DNA from 2 places in the Mycolicibacterium sp. HS_4_1 genome. Region 2 is predicted to be linked to the other one. Evidence: riboswitches for the same ligand, from Rfam matches in the RefSeq annotation. Region 2 holds a riboswitch; the other holds the start of a gene.
What was found. A riboswitch is a leader RNA that binds a small molecule or an ion and turns the genes downstream of it on or off. The one in region 2 is predicted to bind cobalamin.
Positions count from the first base shown of each region.

Region 1: linked by a shared signal. The riboswitch ahead of ACX12F_RS01130 (ABC transporter substrate-binding protein) and the one ahead of ACX12F_RS26085 (CbtB domain-containing protein) in region 2 are both predicted to bind cobalamin.

Region 1 is NZ_CM137261.1:250,833-256,094, reverse strand. It holds gene ACX12F_RS01135 (FecCD family ABC transporter permease) at 1-936, opposite strand, end outside; gene ACX12F_RS01130 (ABC transporter substrate-binding protein) at 957-1,964, opposite strand; cobalamin riboswitch at 2,032-2,216, opposite strand; gene ACX12F_RS01125 (TetR/AcrR family transcriptional regulator) at 2,539-3,138, opposite strand; gene ACX12F_RS01120 (glycoside hydrolase family 3 N-terminal domain-containing protein) at 3,164-4,351, opposite strand; gene ACX12F_RS01115 (DUF2613 domain-containing protein) at 4,458-4,631, shown strand; gene ACX12F_RS01110 (alpha-(1->3)-arabinofuranosyltransferase) at 4,582-5,262, shown strand, end outside.
Region 2 is NZ_CM137261.1:5,373,625-5,378,886, forward strand. It holds gene metE (5-methyltetrahydropteroyltriglutamate--homocysteine S-methyltransferase) at 1-1,827, opposite strand, end outside; cobalamin riboswitch at 1,939-2,136, opposite strand; gene ACX12F_RS26075 (YbjQ family protein) at 2,170-2,571, opposite strand; gene ACX12F_RS26080 (CbtA family protein) at 2,629-3,537, opposite strand; gene ACX12F_RS26085 (CbtB domain-containing protein) at 3,553-3,768, opposite strand; adenosylcobalamin (AdoCbl) riboswitch at 3,814-3,902, opposite strand; gene ACX12F_RS26090 (phosphoketolase family protein) at 4,038-5,262, shown strand, end outside.

The sequences.
Region 1 (5,262 bases), 980 kb from region 2:
GAGTGCGGTCACCACGCCGACCGGCAATTCCTGCGGCGCGAACACCGTGCGGGCAGCGGCGTCGACCCAGACCAAGAAGATGGCGCCGGTGGTCGCGGTGACGGGCAGCAGCCGACGATGAGACGGCCCCACGATCATCCGCGCCGCATGTGGCAACACCAGCCCGACGAAGCCGATGGCGCCGGCGGCACTCACCAGCACGGCCGTCAGGAGCGCCGTGGTCGCCAACAACACAGCCCGGACCCGTCGCACCGAGACACCCAACGAGGCGGCTGCGTCACGACCGAAAGCGAACGCATCCAAGGCATCTGAATGCAGCCAGCAGATCGCCAGACAGACCGCACAGATGACGCCGCACAGCGCCACCTGGGACCAGCCGGCCCCGGCCAGGGAGCCGAGCAACCAGAACAGCACGCCGCGGGTCTGTTGAGCGTCGGCCGACGAGAACACCACCAACGCCGTGGCCGCCGAAAACAGCTGGGTACCAGCGACTCCCGCCAGCAGCATCCGGTCCTGCCCACCGCCGGAGACGGCGGCCAGCGCCAGGACCAGAACGAACGCGATCACCGCACCGACGAACGCACCGCCCGACAGCGTCAGCGCACCACCGATACCCGCCACCACGACCAGTACCGCTCCCGTGGACGCACCGGAGGAGATGCCCAGCATGAACGGGTCGGCCAGCGGGTTGCGCATCAGCGACTGCAGTATCGCCCCGCAGATACCCAGGCCCGCACCACAGATCGCCGCCAACAGCGCTCGTGGCAGTCGCAGTTCCCACACGATGCCGTCGTCGATCGGCGGGATGTTCGCGGGACGGTCCCAAACATGCTGCGCGACCACGGCATACACGTCGCCGAACCCTAGTTCGGCAGGTCCGATGGTCATGGCCGCCGCGATGGACAGCGCCAGAACCGCGAGGCCGAGCGTCACCATCGCGCCGGCGCGCACGGCCGTCAGGACTTTCCACCCAGCCCGAACGCGCGCAGACCGGTTGCGACGGTCTCGACGGCGTCGACGTTGCGCAGTGACGGGTCCATCGCACTGGCCGGCAGCACGATCCACCGCCGCTCCCGCACGGCCCTCAACTTGCTTGCCGCCGGGTCGGTTTCGAGGAATTTGATCTTGGCGTCGACACTGTCACCGTCCTTGCCGCGAGTCAGGTCGGCGAGAACCAGCACGTCGGGATCGCGTTGCAGAATGGCCTCCCAGGAAATCTCGGGCCATAGTTGCCGGTTGTCGGCGAACGCGTTGCGCGCCCCGACAGCCGTGGTGATGATTCCGGGGGCACCACAGCAGCCGGCGATGTACGGAGTTCTGGTACCTGCGTACCACCACATCAAAGAGACGTTTTCCGCTTTGAGGCCGTTGGTCGCGGACGCCATCCGGGCCCGCAAAGTCGCCACCAGCTTTTCGCCGCGTTCAGGAACGTCGAAAACCTTGGCAATGTCGCTGATTTCGGCGTACGTGTCGTTGAGTGTCAACGCACGCTGCTGCGCCGCGTCCTGCCCACCGCACTCGCTGGAAGATTGGTACGTCGGCACCCCGAGGCGCTCGAACCGATCCCGCGGGGCGACACCCTGGTCGGTGAACGACCAGTCGAACGTCGCGTAGACGAAGTCGGGCTTCTCCTTGAGCACCCGCTCGAATGACGGGAAATCCCGGCTCAGCACAGGCACTTTGGCGTTGTCGGCGGCCAGGTCGGGCCGGACGTCGTCGCTCCAGGACGCGGTCCCGGCCATGCGGTCGGCGAACCCGAGCGCCAGGAGCAGCTCGGACGCCGGCTGGTTGATCGACACCGCGCGCTGCGGTGGCGCTTTCACCGTCACTGTGCGTCCGCAGTTCTGGAGGGTGACGGGATAGCCGGCTGTTGCGGCGTTGACGGTTCCAGTCGCCCGCGGTCCGCCACAAGAGCAGACCAGCGAAACAACCAGGGAGACAAGCACAATGGTGCGTCCATACACGGCGTCGCCTTCCGATCCGGGACTCTGCTCGCGGAGTCCATCCGTGGAGGGTCCTCGCGCCGCCAGGCCGCGAGAGCCCGAGCCAGCAGGTCTTCGGACTCGGGATCATTCAGCCGGAGCGCCTTCCCAGCCCACGTGGGGCCAGTGGCCGTTGCTCCGCCTGTCCCCCTTACCGCTGCGCGTCAGTTCCGGGTTCGCATCGGATTCCCTGACCCAACCGCGTTGGGTTCGACTGGCTCGAATCGGACCATACCAGCGCCGTGAGGCCACCACAGCTGCTGAGCAGTCCGCCGCAAGCGGGTACCTCGTTGACCCCGCAGTTACGGCGGCACGGTTCGAGTGCCCGACGCCGCCGGCACAGAGCCGGCAGGCGTCGGCGATTCTGCGATCAGGACGCATTGGTCCAAGTGGCACTTGCGATGTGAAGCCGTCACCAGGTGTTGACATTGTCAGTCCGAGCTGACAGCTCCCAACGAAGCTTGCCAAGAGAAACCGGTACTCACGTTGCAGATGTGACCAACCGCCTCATGCCCGCCGGACTCGGGCACCGCCCGCGCTGGGGAGGCCGGCGGGACTAGGACTCGGCGCGCTTGCCCTTCAGACCGCGCCAGAACAGGTTGATCATCAGCTCGGTGGCGTCGTTAACGTCGGTGTCACCGGCGCTCACTCGCGATGCGATGGCCTCACCCGCGCCCACCAGCGCCACGGCCATCATCTCGAAGTCGCTGTCCGGCTCCGGGTTTCGCGTGCCGGTACTGAGCAGCCGGGCTACCAGGTCGATGATCTTCTCGCGGCCCTCACGCACCGTGTGGGCGAACGCCTGCGAGCTGGTGGCCTGGGTGTACAGCACAATCCAGGACGCCCGGTTGCGGTCGATGTACGTCATGAACGACAGCACCGCGTTACGCAGCAGGTCGCGCGGACTCTGGGCGAAGTTGATGTCCGCCCGGACGGTGTCGACGAAGCGGGTCAGCTCCCGATCCAGGCACGCGGCGAACAGCTCTTCCTTCGAGCCGTAATAGAGGTACAGCATCGGCTTGGAAATCTCGGCCTGCGCGGCGATCGCATCCATCGAGGTCTCGTGATAGCCGTTCACCGAGAACATCTGCACGGCGGCGTCGAGCATCTGCTGTTCGCGGACGGCCCGCGGCAGCCGCTTGGTTCCACCTGCCATCAGATCAGGGTATTCAACGAGCAGCTCACTTCACGCATTTCGCGCCCGGCCCTTTCATGGCCGCCACCCGCAGCACCGAGTTGTCGATCTGCGCCTGGTCCAGCTGCCCGGCCTGCGCGGCCGCCTCCAGCTTGTCCAGCACGTCCGGGATGCCGTCAGTGGTGATCCACAGGGCCACATCCGCACCGGCCTGCAGCGCCTTGAGCGCTGCGTCGGCAACGCTGTAGTGGGCGCTGATGGCCGCCATACCCGTCAGGTCGTCGGTGAACACCACGCCGTCGAACGGCGGGCCGCCGTACTGGCCGCTGCGCAGCAGGTCGTAGGCCGGCTTGCTGAGGCTGGCCGGATCATCGCCGAGTGTCAGGCCCGGCACCTGCAGGTGCCCGACCATCACGCCGACAGGCTGTTGCGTCGTCAACGTCCGGTACGGCACCAGGTCGTTGTCCTTCAGCGCCTCCAGCGGCGGGGTCTTCACGCCCCCGGTGTGCGAGTCGCCCGAACCGTGCCCGTGACCGGGGAAGTGCTTGAGCACCGGGACCAGCCCCGCCTCGCGCAGGCCCGCGGCGTACGCACCGGCGTACTCGGCCACCTTCTGCGGGTCCGAGCCGAAGGAACGGTCGCCGATCACCTCGTCGTCAGCTTCTTCGGTGACGTCGGCGTCGGGCGCGAAGTCGACGGTGATGCCGAACTTGTCCTTCATCTGCTGCCCGCGGTCCTTGGCGATGGCCTCGACTTCGGCCGGCGTCTTGGTCGTCGCCAGCACACGCGCCGACTCCTGCGGCCCGATCAGCTTCTTCAGCCGGGACACCCGGCCACCCTCTTCGTCGATGCTGACCGCCAGCGGCAGCGCGCCCGATGCGGCCTGCAGCGCAGGAACGGTTCCGTCGGACAGCATGGACAGGTCCGTCCAGCTCCCGATGAAGATGCCGCCGACCTGCTGCTGCGTCACCGCGGCACGGGCATCGGCGGCGTCCTTGACGCCCACCATGAGCAGCTGGGCCAGCTTCTGCCGCAGCGTGAGGGTGCTGAGCAGGGCGTGCGGATCGCACGGCGGGGCGGTCGGCGCGGGGGCGTCCATGGGCTTGCTGGACGCGGCTGTGCTCTTGGCCGGGCCGGACGTGCTGGACGCAGCAGGACGGTCGGACGACGAGGAGCAACCCGCCACCAATCCGGACACCAGTGCCAGTACGCCGAGGGTTCGGTGCAGGGACATGGGATTCGAGCCTAGCCGGGCGACGACGGGGCCTTGGTCCCGCGATGACCTGGCAGCCGGCTGGCGAACACGGAAGCAGGCAGGTCGTCATGCTAGTTTGGGCGCCATGGACCGCTTCCTCGTGCCCGCCGGAGCCAGCATCGTGGTCGGTCTGTTGCTCGGCGCCGCAGCGGTCTTCGGCACCACGCTGATGCTGGAGCAGAACACCAAGCCGACGCTGCAATCGGGCGATCCAGCGTCATCGGTGCTCAACCGGGTCGAATACGGCAACCGCAGCTGATCCCGCAGCGCCGCTCTCCCGGCGCTGTCTATGGGTCGTCAGCGCGGCCGCACTGGTCCTGACGTTCGCCCAGTCACCGGGCCGGGTCTCGCCCGACACCAAACTCGATCTCACCGCCAACCCCGCGCGCTTCCTGGCGCGGGCGGCCAACCTGTGGAGCAGCGACCTGCCCTTCGGGCAGTCGCAGAACCAGGCCTACGGCTACCTCTTCCCGCACGGCGCGTTCTTCCTCGCCGGTGACGTCATCGGCCTGCCCGGCTGGGTGACCCAGCGCCTCTGGTGGGCGTTGCTGCTGGTCGTCGGGTTCTGGGGGGTCGTCAGAGTCGCCGAGGCCCTCGGCATCGGCAGCCGGTCCTCGCGCGTCCTCGCCGCGGTGGCATTCGCCCTGTCGCCGCGCGCGCTGACGACGCTGGGCGCGATCTCCTCCGAGACGCTGCCCATGATGCTGGCGCCGTGGGTGCTGCTGCCGGTCATCCTGGCGTTGCGCGGGGACCCGAGAATCCGGCAGCTGGCCGCGCGCTCGGCCGTCGCCGTCGCGCTGATGGGCGCCGTCAACGCCGTCGCCACGTTGACGGGCTGCCTCGCCGCGATCATCTGGTGGGCCGCACACCGGCCCAACCGGCGCTGGTGG
Region 2 (5,262 bases):
CAGCGGCAGCAGCTCACGCAATGCCGGCTCGTCGACCTGGATGATCGCGATACCCGCGGACTGCAGATCGACCGTCTCGTCGCGGATGGCCAGTGCCACCTGATTGGCGGAGTCGGCCAACGGCTGATCATCACGGACGAACGACCAGGCCAGGATGGTCACCGGACCGGTGAGCATGCCCTTGACGGGCTTGTCGGTCAGCGTCTGTGCATACGTCGCCCAGTCCACCGTCATCGGCTGTCTGCGGGTGACGTCACCGAACAGAACCGGCGGGCGCACGCAGCGGCTGCCATATGACTGCACCCAGCCGTTCTTGGTGGCGAAGAAGCCGTCCAGCTGCTCGGCGAAGTACTGCACCATGTCGTTGCGCTCGGATTCGCCGTGCACCAGCACGTCCAGGCCCAGGTCCTCCTGCAACCGGATGACGGATTCGACCTCGGCCTTCATCCGGTTGGTGTATTCGGTCTCGTCGATCTCGCCAGCCACCAGCGCGGCTCGCGCCTTGCGAATCTCGACGGTCTGCGGGAACGAGCCGATGGTGGTGGTCGGCAACGGCGGCAGATCGATCCGCGCATCCTGCGCCTTGCGCCGCTCGGCGGCGGGGCCGCGGCCGACACCGTCGGCCAGCACCGCATCCAGCCGGGTCCGGACCTCGTCGTTGTGCAGACGGGAGTCCCGCGCCCGCGATGCGACTGCCCGGTTGGACGCCTCCAGCTCAGCGGCGACCGAGTCCCGGCCCGAGCGCAGCGCCGCCGCCAGCGTCGCGACCTCTTCGACCTTCTCCGCGCCGAACGCCAGCCAGCTGCGGAGCGCATCGTCCAGTTCTGTCTCTGGCTCGAGCGAGTACGGCACGTGCAGCGTCGAGCACGACGTCGAAACCGCGACCGCCGCAGCACTTCCGACCAACCCATCCAGCCGGGCGAGGGCCGCATGCAGGTCGGTGCGCCAGATGTTGCGACCATCGACAACGCCGGCCACCAGCAGCTTGCCCGCCAGGCCCGATATCGGCTGGTCACCACCGGCGACGAAATCGACTGCGACACCCTCGACATTGGTACGGGCCAGCGCCGGCAGCGCGTCGCCCAGCTCACCGAAGTACGTCGCCACCAGGATCGCCGGGCGCTTGACTGCGCCCGCGAGCGCGGTATAGACCTGCTCAGCGAGTTCGGCGCCGTTGTCGAGGATGTCGGTGACCAGCACCGGTTCGTCGATCTGGACCCACTCGGCGCCCGCATCGGCGAGCCGGCCCAGCAGTTCCGTGTACAGCGGCAGCAGCTCACCAAGGCGCCCGATGGGTGCCGCGGCACCGTCGACAGCCTTGCTCAGAGCCAGGAACGTGATTGGTCCGATGATCACCGGTCGAGCCGAAACGCCCTGCACCTGAGCCTCTTTGAGTTCGGAAAGCACCTTCGCCGGATTCAGCGCGAACGTGGTGTCCGGGCCGATCTCCGGGACGATGTAGTGGTAGTTGGTGTCGAACCACTTGGTCATCTCGAGCGGTGCGATGTCCGCCGTCCCGCGGGCCGCGGCGAAGTAGCGGTCGAGGTCGTCGGCCACGCCGCCCACCCGGCTCGGCAGGGCACCGAGCAGCACCGCGGTGTCGAGTACCTGGTCATAGTTGGAAAACGTATTGACCGGAACGGAATCCAGACCGGCGGCCGACAACGCGGCGAGAGTGTCTCTACGGATGCCCGCGGCAATCGCTTCGAGAGCGGCCCGGTCGATCCGGCCTGCCCAGTAGCGTTCGACGGCCCGTTTGAGCTCGCGGTTCGGACCGATACGAGGGGCGCCCAGGATGGTGGCGGTGAATGGTGTTGACAACTTCAGGGTCCTTCACATGCGACGGAAGTGCGCACAGCCCGAGGACATCCATCGAGGACAGCCGAAACCGCCCTCGGCGATCAGCCCATTCCACGAGGCGATGCACCGCCGGACGCGGCGCATCCGGCACAGCTGGCAGGTCTTCGGACTCGCAGGCGCGCACCCTGAGGAGCACCTAGTGGCCGTCGCTTCCCAATCCGTGGATCAGTGCGGATGACGGCGGTCGTTCCTGCATACCGCTGCGGGACAGTCCCGGATTCTCACCGGGTTCCCTCTCATGGCGGATCACCCACCACTCGATGCCGCAGACGCCGAGGCGCCGTTGGCAAACCAGCTGCGCTGTGCAGATTACCCTGTCTGCCCCGGACCACCCGGCGCACCCGGTCCGCCCCCGTAGCCCAGCTGCTGCGCCGTGTAGCGAGCCGCGTCGGTGACCGGAACCGCTTGCACCGCAGTGCCATACGCGCAGATCTCGGTCCACACATCGCCGATCTCGGTGGTGTCGAACCGCATCGCGACGATGGCGTTGCCGCCGCGCGCCTGACATTCCTGGATGAGCCGGCCCATGGCCTCGTTGCGGCTCTCGGCCAGGTTCTTGGTCATGCCCTGCAACTCCCCGCCGAACATCGCCTTGAAGCCGGCGCCCATCTGCGCGAAGGCGTTCCGAGAGCGCACAGTCAGGCCGAACACCTCACCACAGACGCGCTGAATCTCCCACCCGGGCAGGTCATTCGTCGTGACAACCAGCATGCTGCAACCTTTCGCTGTCGGTACGGGTCGAACTGTAGTGCGCAACGACCGCGATCGTCAGACGGCGGCTGCCGCGTCAGTCGCCCGCACCGTCTTCCTGGTGCCTCCGAGGTAACGCTCGACGAGTCCACCGAACACCAGCCCGATGGCCGCCCAGATCAACGCCTGGTCGATCAGCGAGTACCACCGGAACTTCCACAGCAGGTCGGCGTCGAAGCCCGGATAGATGAGCTGGCCGGCGGCGTAAACCTGGCCGTCGACCGTCACCGGAGTAGGGAACGTGTTGGTGATCGGCTGCGGCGTCTCGGTTGCGGCACGCGCGAAGCCGAACTCGCCGGCGTGCTCGACGTTGGCCGGCAGGTCACCCAGCGACGGCAGCGCCGCCAACAGCCCGCCGTACACCACGAAGAACCCGACCATCGCGATCGCGACCGCACGCGCCCATCCGACCTTGCCGGAGAGCTTGCGCGCCGTGAACACCGCGAGCCCCAGCAGGGTCAACGATCCCCACACCATGCCCAGGTACAGAAAGCCGCGGGCCTCCATGGTGAACTCGTGGCCGATGGCCGGCGGGTTCGCCGGATACTTCACGAACGGCAACAGGTACACGCCCAGGAAGCCACATCCGGCAACGGTCCAGCCCAGCACCTTCGGCCGGACACCGAACCGGCCATGCAGCACCAGATAGGCGACGGCCACCAGGGCGCCCATCGCGACCGAGAACGCGATGATTCCGGTGGCCGCGCCGACGCCGGACTGAATGGCTCGGCTGAACAGCTCTGGCCCGTCCGGCTCGACGGGATGTCCCATGGCCGTGTGGACGGTCGACAGCACATTCATGCGGCCGGACTCGTAGTCGATGGCCTTGTCGATGGTGGGCTCAGCAAAAATCCAGGCAAACAGGAACCCCAAGATGCCGGCGATCAGGCCGGCGAGGGCTCCGCGCCCGATGACGCGGATTTCCACAAAGAGTCCCGTGGATCAGTGGCAGGGGAAGCCGAGGAAGTGCCGCGAGTCGTGCACCCACTCGTGAACCACGACGGTCTTGCCGAACATCGACATCATGCCCTCGTCGATGCCGACGAGGTAGTACGCCAGCATCGCCAGGAAAATGGTCACACCGAGAAGCACTGCCACCCGAGTGGCCGAGAGCGCCTTGGTCGATACACCCGGCTTGGAAACCGCGATACTCGTCATGGTCAAACCTCCTACGGGGTCACGCGCCCCAACTTGTTCGGTTCTGCACGACGGCGAAAGATCTGACTCGCCGCGGAGGGCTCACAGTGGCGCAACCGTGCCGGATTCTCACCGGCTTCCATGCGCCGTCGTACGCACAGGAATCTACACTGCGGCGGTTCCACGTGGAACCGGTAATACAATCCGGCGATTTCCGACGTAACACGAAGTTCGCCGAGTCGTGGGCCTGACGTCCTCGCTTGTTTTCAGGTGGGCGTCAACATACGTTGATGACAGTGCCGGTCTCATGGAAATCAGTCGATGACACTCCGTTGAACGGCGACACGCTGGCCCAGCTCGACCGCTGGTGGCGTGCCGCGAATTACCTGTCGGTGGGCCAGATATATCTGCTCGACAATCCCCTGCTGCGCAGTCCGCTGAGCCGCGAGGACGTCAAGCCGCGACTGCTCGGGCACTGGGGCACCACCCCCGGATTGAACTTCATCTACGCCCACCTCAACCGCGTCATCAAGGCGCGGGCCCAGTCGACGATCTACCTCACCGGACCCGGCCACGGCGGTCCGGGGCTGGTCGCGAACGCCTACTTGGATGGCACCTACAGCGAGATCTACCCCGACATCAGTACCGACGCAGAGGGACTGCGACGGCTGTTCCGGCAGTTCTCGTTTCCCGGCGGTATCCCGTCACACGTCGCGCCGGAAACCCCCGGCTCGATCCACGAGGGTGGGGAGCTGGGGTACGTGCTCTCGCACGCGTACGGCGCGGCCTTCGACAATCCCGACCTGCTGGTGACCGCCGTGATCGGCGACGGCGAGGCGGAAACCGGCGCATTGGCCACCGGCTGGCACTCGAACAAGTTCCTGAATCCGGCCAAAGATGGTGTGGTGCTTCCTATCCTGCACTTGAACGGCTACAAGATCGCCAATCCGACCGTGCTCGCACGCATCCCAGAAGATGAGCTGCGGGCACTGATGATCGGCTACGGCCACACGCCGTACTTCTTCGAAGTGGCCGACGGCGACACCGATCACGAGGACGCACACCGGCGGTTCGCCACCCTGCTCGATGAGGTGATGGACGAGATCGCCCGCATCAAAACCGTTGCGTTGGAAGAATATCCCGATCAGATGCAACGGCCCGCCTGGCCGATGATCGTGTTCCGCACCCCCAAGGGATGGACCGGACCGGCGCACATCGACGGCAAGAAGACCACCGGATCATGGCGCGCGCATCAGGTTCCGCTGGCCAATGCCCGCGATACGCCCGAACATCTGCAGGTGCTCGCTGACTGGCTGGCGTCCTACCGGGCCGAAGATCTGTTCGACAACGACGGCAGGCTGCTCCCCTCGATCGCCGAACTGGCGCCCGAGGGCCGCCTCCGGATGAGCGACAACCCGCATGCCAACGGTGGACTGCTGCTGAAGGATTTGCGACTGCCCGACTTTCGCGATTTCGCCGTCGACGTGCCGACACCGTGCGGCAGCGTCTCCGAAG